One region of the Streptomyces sp. NPDC059787 genome, then DNA from elsewhere that is predicted to be linked to it. Evidence: riboswitches for the same ligand, from Rfam matches in the RefSeq annotation. Region 1 holds a riboswitch; each other region holds the start of a gene.
The links. Region 1 has a riboswitch for thiamine pyrophosphate ahead of thiC (phosphomethylpyrimidine synthase ThiC). Riboswitches for the same ligand answer to the same signal wherever they lie in the genome.
Positions count from the first base shown of each region.

Region 2: another riboswitch for thiamine pyrophosphate. It lies ahead of ACFV5H_RS06140 (thiamine ABC transporter substrate binding subunit); the one in region 1 lies ahead of thiC (phosphomethylpyrimidine synthase ThiC).
Region 3: another riboswitch for thiamine pyrophosphate. It lies ahead of thiO (glycine oxidase ThiO); the one in region 1 lies ahead of thiC (phosphomethylpyrimidine synthase ThiC).

Region 1 covers NZ_JBHWHX010000002.1:108,163-110,421, forward strand. The annotation lists gene thiC (phosphomethylpyrimidine synthase ThiC) at 1-1,285, opposite strand, end outside; TPP riboswitch at 1,278-1,467, opposite strand; gene ACFV5H_RS02470 (YibE/F family protein) at 1,540-2,259, shown strand, end outside.
Region 2 covers NZ_JBHWHX010000004.1:270,586-272,844, forward strand. The annotation lists gene rlmN (23S rRNA (adenine(2503)-C(2))-methyltransferase RlmN) at 1-1,081, shown strand, start outside; TPP riboswitch at 1,106-1,211, shown strand; gene ACFV5H_RS06140 (thiamine ABC transporter substrate binding subunit) at 1,292-2,259, shown strand, end outside.
Region 3 covers NZ_JBHWHX010000039.1:36,165-38,423, forward strand. The annotation lists gene ACFV5H_RS28990 (NAD(P)/FAD-dependent oxidoreductase) at 1-644, opposite strand, end outside; gene ACFV5H_RS28995 (hypothetical protein) at 677-1,015, opposite strand; TPP riboswitch at 1,059-1,170, shown strand; gene thiO (glycine oxidase ThiO) at 1,168-2,259, shown strand, end outside.

The DNA.
Region 1 (2,259 bases):
GGCCGAGCGTATAGAACGGGGCTTCATCGCAGATCTCCTGCTGAAGGTCGATGTTCTCCTTGATCTTGTGCATCGGGACGTGCCCCGGGCCTTCGATCATGGTCTGAACGTTGAAACGCTTCGCGACCGTGTTGAGTTCCCCGAGCGTGCGCAACTCCGCGAACTGCGCCTCGTCGTTGGCGTCCGCGATGGACCCGGGCCGCAGACCGTCGCCGAGCGAGTACGTGACGTCGTACGCGGCGAGGATCTCGCAGAGCTCCTCGAAGTTCTCGTACAGGAACGACTCCTTGTGGTGCGCCAGACACCACGCGGCCATGATCGAGCCACCGCGCGAGACGATGCCGGTCTTGCGGTTCGCGGTGAGCGGCACGTACGCCAGGCGCACGCCCGCGTGGACCGTCATGTAGTCCACGCCCTGCTCGGCCTGCTCGACGACCGTGTCCTTGTAGATCTCCCAGGTCAGTTCCTCGGCCCGGCCGTCGACCTTCTCCAGGGCCTGGTAGAGCGGCACGGTGCCGATGGGGACGGGGGAGTTGCGCAGCACCCACTCGCGGGTGGTGTGGATGTTCCGGCCGGTGGAGAGGTCCATGACCGTGTCGGCGCCCCAGCGGGTCGCCCAGGTCATCTTCTCGACCTCCTCCTCGATGGAGGACGTCACCGCCGAGTTGCCGATGTTGGCGTTGACCTTCACCAGGAACCGCTTGCCGATGATCATCGGCTCGATCTCCGGGTGGTTGACGTTGGTCGGCAGCACCGCACGGCCCGCCGCGATCTCCTCACGGACCACTTCGGGCGCGACGTTCTCCCGGGTCGCCACGTACTCCATCTCGGGTGTGATCTCGCCGCGGCGCGCGTACGCCAGCTGTGTGACCGCCTGGCCCGCGCGGCCCCGGCGCGGCAGGCGCGGCCGGCCGGGGAACACGGCGTCCAGATTGCGCAGGCCCCCGCGCGGAGAGGTGTGCTTGATCCCGTCGTCCTCGGGACGGACGGGACGGCCCGCGTACTCCTCAGTGTCGCCGCGGGCGGTGATCCAGTTCTCCCGCAGCGGGGCCAGGCCCCGGCGGACGTCGGTGTCGACGAGCGGATCGGTGTACGGGCCCGATGTGTCGTACAGCGTGACCGACCGCCCGTTGGTGAGGTGCACCTGACGGACCGGCACCCGCAGGTCGGGGCGTGTGCCCTCGACGTACGCCTTGTGCCAGCCGATGGACTTCCCGGCCTCCGTGTTCTCCTCCTGGGCGGAGTTCTGCGTGGAGGCAGGCGTGCGTGCGTCCTTGTTGGTCATGAGACCTACTCCCTACGCCGGCATTACCCGGTAACAGGTTCGGCGGTCGACGCAGCGGTTTCCGTCTGCCGACGTTCCGTGGGAAACATCACTCGCCTTCGGTGATGTTTCATGTGAAACGTCGCTGGGACGGAGGTCAGCGCCCTCTCAGCCCGGTGCTCCGAGCTCCCGCGTGTACAAAAGCGACTCCACGCTAGCGTCATTTCTGGCGCGGTGAACAGAGGGCCCCATCCCGTTCTTGCGATGATCGGGCGGTGACCCCCACTCAACCTCCTCCGTTTCCACCGCCCGAACCGTCACGCGCGCCCGGCGCCGGAGACGGCGGCGGCCACGCCCACGGGCACGCCCATGGGCACAGCCACGGTCACGGCCCGGCGGCGCCCGTCTCCCAGCACCTGCGCAAGGTCATCGCGGCGATCCTCATCCCGTTCGCGGCGGCGGTGCTGATCGGGCTCGCCGTGCTGTGGCCGGGCGGCGCCCCGGCGCACGAGCGCACCGGCGTCGGTTTCGACCGGCAGACGCAGCACGCCACGGTCACCAAGGTGGTCGAGCTGAGCTGTCAGTCCGTCAACGCCTCCGGAGGCGTACCGACCGGCGACACCTCCACCGCCGAGGGCTCCTCCGCCCAGCAGCAGGCGGACGGCGCCTGCAAGAAGGCGACGATCCGGGTCGACACCGGTGACGACAAGGGCCGTACGTTCAACGAGATCGTGCAGCCGGACCAGTCCCGGCAACTGCACGAGGGCCAGAAGGTCGTGGTGGCCTACGAGCCCTCCGCGCCCGAGGACCTCCAGTACTCGGTCACCGATGTGAACCGGCGCTTCCCGATGGCGCTGCTCGCGGGCATCTTCGCGCTCGCCGTCGTGGCCGTGGGACGGCTACGCGGCGTCATGGCGCTGGTCGCACTGGCGATCAGCTTCCTGGTGCTCAACTTCTTCATCCTGCCCGCGATCCTGCAGGGGTCGAACCCACTG
Region 2 (2,259 bases), on a different contig from region 1:
CGTCGCCCCCCGCGGAGCCAAGAAGCCGCCGCGGCACCTTGCCGATCTCACGCCCGCCGAGCGGAAGGAGGCGGTCGTCGCGGTCGGTGAGAAGGCGTTTCGTGCCAAGCAGCTCTCGCAGCACTACTTCGCGCGGTACGCGCACGACCCGGAGCAGTGGACCGACGTCCCCGCCGGTTCCCGCGGCAAGCTGCAGGAGGCGCTGCTTCCGGAGCTGATGACGGTCGTACGGCACCTGTCGACCGACCAGGGGACGACCCGCAAGACACTGTGGAAGCTGTTCGACGGGACGCTCGTCGAGTCCGTGCTGATGCGGTACCCGGACCGGGTGACCATGTGCATCAGCTCCCAGGCGGGCTGCGGCATGAACTGCCCGTTCTGTGCCACCGGGCAGGCCGGGCTCGACCGGAACCTGTCGACCGCCGAGATCGTGCACCAGATCGTGGACGGGATGCGGGCGCTCAGGGACGGCGAGGTTCCCGGCGGCCCGGCGCGGCTGAGCAACATCGTGTTCATGGGCATGGGTGAGCCGCTCGCCAACTACAACCGGGTCGTGGGGGCGATTCGCCGCCTCACCGATCCCGAGCCGGACGGGCTCGGGCTGTCGCAGCGCGGGATCACCGTGTCCACCGTCGGTCTCGTCCCGGCCATCCACCGGTTCTCCGACGAGGGCTTCAAGTGCCGGCTCGCCATCTCGCTGCACGCCCCCGACGACGAACTGCGCGACACCCTCGTCCCCGTGAACACGCGGTGGAAGGTGCGCGAGGTGCTCGACGCCGGGTTCGAGTACGCGGCCAGGTCGGGCCGGCGGCTGTCCATCGAGTACGCGCTCATCCGGGACATCAACGACCAGGCCTGGCGTGGTGACCGCCTCGGGCGGATGCTCAAGGGCCGCCCCGTGCACGTCAACCTCATCCCGCTCAACCCCACCCCCGGCTCCAAGTGGACCGCCTCCCGGCCCGAGGACGAGAAGGCGTTCGTGGAGGCGATCGCCGCACACGGTGTACCGGTGACGATCCGGGACACCCGTGGGCAGGAGATCGACGGGGCGTGTGGTCAGCTCGCCGCGAGCGAACGGTAATGTGACCCGAGCAATCACATCTGCATATTCCGACAGGGGAGCGCCACAGCGCTGAGAGTGCGGCACCGGCCGCAGACCCTCCGAACCTGGCCCAGGTCATTCTGGGTAGGGAGATCGGTCATCACTCGAGCTGTTGCGCCCTGCCCGGGACCCCGCGGAGGGGTCCCGGGCAGGGCCGCGTCTCTTCCTGGTCACTCCAGGAGGAATCAAGTGGGCATCACCAAGAAGGTCGCGGTCCTGGCCGTCGGGCTGGGGCTGGTCACGCTGTCCGCGTGCGGGTCGTCCGACGGCGACGACTCGAGCGGCGGGTCCGGGACCGTGACCCTGGTCAGCCACAACTCGTGGGCCGTGTCGAAGGACGTCGTCGCCGCCTTCGAGAAGCAGTCCGGATACAAGCTCAAGGTCCTGGAGGACGGCGACGCCGGACAGGCCGTGAACAAGGCCGTCCTGACCAAGGACAATCCCCAGGGCGACGTCTTCTTCGGCGTCGACAACACCCTGCTGTCCCGCGCCCTCGACAACGGGCTGTTCCAGCCGTACGAGGCCAAGGGCTCCGACCTGATCCTCGACGAGTACCGCGTGGACCAGGACAAGCACCGGGTCACCCCCGTCGACAGCGGTGACGTCTGCGTCAACTACGACAAGGCGTGGTTCGACGAGCACGACCTGACCCCGCCGAAGAGCCTCGACGACCTGGTCAAGCCCGCCTACAAGGACCTCCTCGTCGTCGAGAACGCCTCCACCTCCTCTCCCGGCCTCGGCTTCCTGCTCGGGACGGCCGCCAAGTACGGGGACGAGGGCTGGCAGGACTACTGGAAGAAGCTCAAGGCCAACGGCGTGAAGGTGGTCGACGGCTGGGAGCAGGCCTACAACGAGGAGTTCTCCGGCTCGGCCGGCGGCAAGCAGGCCAAGGCCGACCGGCCGCTGGTGGTGTCGTACGCCTCCTCGCCGCCCGCCGAGGTCATCTACGCCGACCCGAAGCCGGAGACCGCGCCCACCGGTGTCGCCGAGGGCACCTGCTTCCGCCAGGTCGAGTACGCGGGGCTGCTGAGCAACGCGAAGAACCCCGAGGGCGGCAAGGCCCTGCTCGACTTCCTGATCAGCAAGCCGTTCCAGGACGACATGCCGCTCAACATGTTCGTCTACCCGGTGCGGGAGGGCGCCCAGGTGCCCGAGGA
Region 3 (2,259 bases), on a different contig from region 1:
TCCACGCGCGCGTGCGTGCGCAGTGTGACGCCCGCCTCGGCGTACCAGGCGGCCATCGGGGCGGCCACCTCGGCGGGCAGCGCCTCGACGAGCGGCCGCTCCCCCGCCTCCACGACGGTGACCGCGCAGCCCGCCTCGCGGGCCGCCGTGGCGAACTCCGCGCCGATCCAGCCGGCGCCGACCACCACGATGTCGTGCTGCCGCGCGAGCACCGGCCGCAGCCGCGCGGCGTCGTCCAGGGTGCGCAGCAGATGCACGCCGGGCACGCCCTCCGTGCCCGGCAGCCGGACCGGTTCCGCACCGGTGGCGACCACCAGGACGTCGTACGGGACGGGCCCGTTCTCCGTGTCCAGTTCGTGGTCGGCGGGGCGCAGGCCGAGCACCTCGCAGCCGAGCCGCAGTTCGATGCCGGCGTCCTCGAAGTCGACGTCGAAGGCGGAGTCCTCGGCCTTGCCGAGCAGCACCGCCTTGGACAACGGCGGCCTGTCGTACGGCTGGTGGGGTTCCGCGCCGATCAGGGTCACGGTGCCGGTGAAGCCCTGCTCCCGCAGGGCGAGGGCGGTCTGCACACCGGCCATGCCCGCGCCCGCCACCACCACCCGCCGCGGCTCGGACCGTCCCGGTCCCTGCGTCTGCTCGCTCACCCGATCACCTTAGACACCCGACGCGGCGTCGATCAGCCGAGCTGCTCCACCACGCTCGTCCCGCTGCCCGGCTGCGACTCCCACTGCCATTCCTCCTCCAGCCGCACCCGTCCGTCGGGCAGTTCCACGACCGTCGACACGCAGTGCCCGGAGGAGGTCGTGCCGTCCCGCTTGAGCTGCACGTACCGGAAGTCCAGCCGGTCCCCCGCGCGGGTGCCCACCAGGTGTCCGCGTACGACGTCGCCGCCCTCGTACTCGGCCCAGATCTCGCCGCCCCGCTCGTGGTAGGTGAACCGGGTGCGGGTGCCGACCTGGCCGGGGGCCTGGTCGGCCACGGGGGCGAGGACGAGTCCGTCGAGCGAGCGGGCCACGGTAAAGACTCCCTTGCAGGCGCGTTGCTAGGGTGGCCAACGTACAAGCACTCGCGGGAGCCCGGACGCACCGGGCTGAGAGGGAGGCTGGCGGCCTCCGACCGTACGAACCTGATCCGGGTCATGCCGGCGAAGGGAGGGGCTGGACGCCCATGTCGCCCACGCGTACCTCAGACGTCCTCGTCGTCGGGGGCGGAATCATCGGTCTGGTCACCGCCTGGCGGGCCGCGCAGCGCGGTCTCGCCACGGCCGTGGTGGACCCCGAGCCGGGCGGCGGCGCCGCCCGGGTGGCCGCCGGGATGCTGGCCGCCGTCACGGAACTGCACTACGGCGAGGAGACCCTGCTCGGTCTGAACCTCGCCTCCGCGCGGCGCTATCCCGGCTTCGCGGCCGAACTGACCGAGCTGACCGGCCACGACCTCGGCTACCGCGCGTGCGGCACGCTCGCCGTGGCACTGGACGCCGACGACCGCGCCCACCTGCGGGAACTGCACGCCCTGCAGCAGCGGTCGGGACTGGACTCGCAGTGGCTGTCCGGGCGGGACTGCCGGCGCCTGGAGCCGATGCTCGCGCCGGGGGTGCGCGGCGGCCTGCGGGTGGACGGCGACCACCAGATCGACCCCCGGCGGCTGGCGGCCGCACTGGTCACCGCCTGTGAGCGCGCGGGCGTGACCGTCCACCGCGCGCGGGCCGAGCGGCTCGTCGTCGCGGGAGACCGTGCGACGGGCGTGGCCACGGCCGACGGCACCGAGCTGGTCGCCGGGCAGGTGGTGCTCGCCGCGGGCAGCCTCAGCGGGCGGCTCGCGGGCGTCCCGGCGGACGTGCTGCCTCCCGTGCGCCCCGTGAAGGGGCAGGTGGTGCGGCTGACGATGCCCGCGCGGCACGGCCCCTTCCTGAACCGGACCGTACGGGCCGTGGTGCGCGGCAGCCACGTCTACCTGGTGCCGCGCGAGAACGGCGAGCTGGTGATCGGGGCGACCAGCGAGGAGATGGGCTGGGACACCACCGTGACCGCGGGCGGTGTGTACGAGCTGCTGCGCGACGCCCACGAGCTGGTCCCCGGCATCACCGAGCTGCCGCTGACCGAGACCCGGGCCGGACTGCGTCCCGCCTCCCCCGACAACGCGCCGCTGCTCGGCCCGACGGAGCTCGAGGGGCTGCTGCTCGCCACCGGCCACTACCGCAACGGTGTCCTGCTGACGCCGGTCACCGGCGACGCCATGGCGGAGGCCCTGACCACCGGC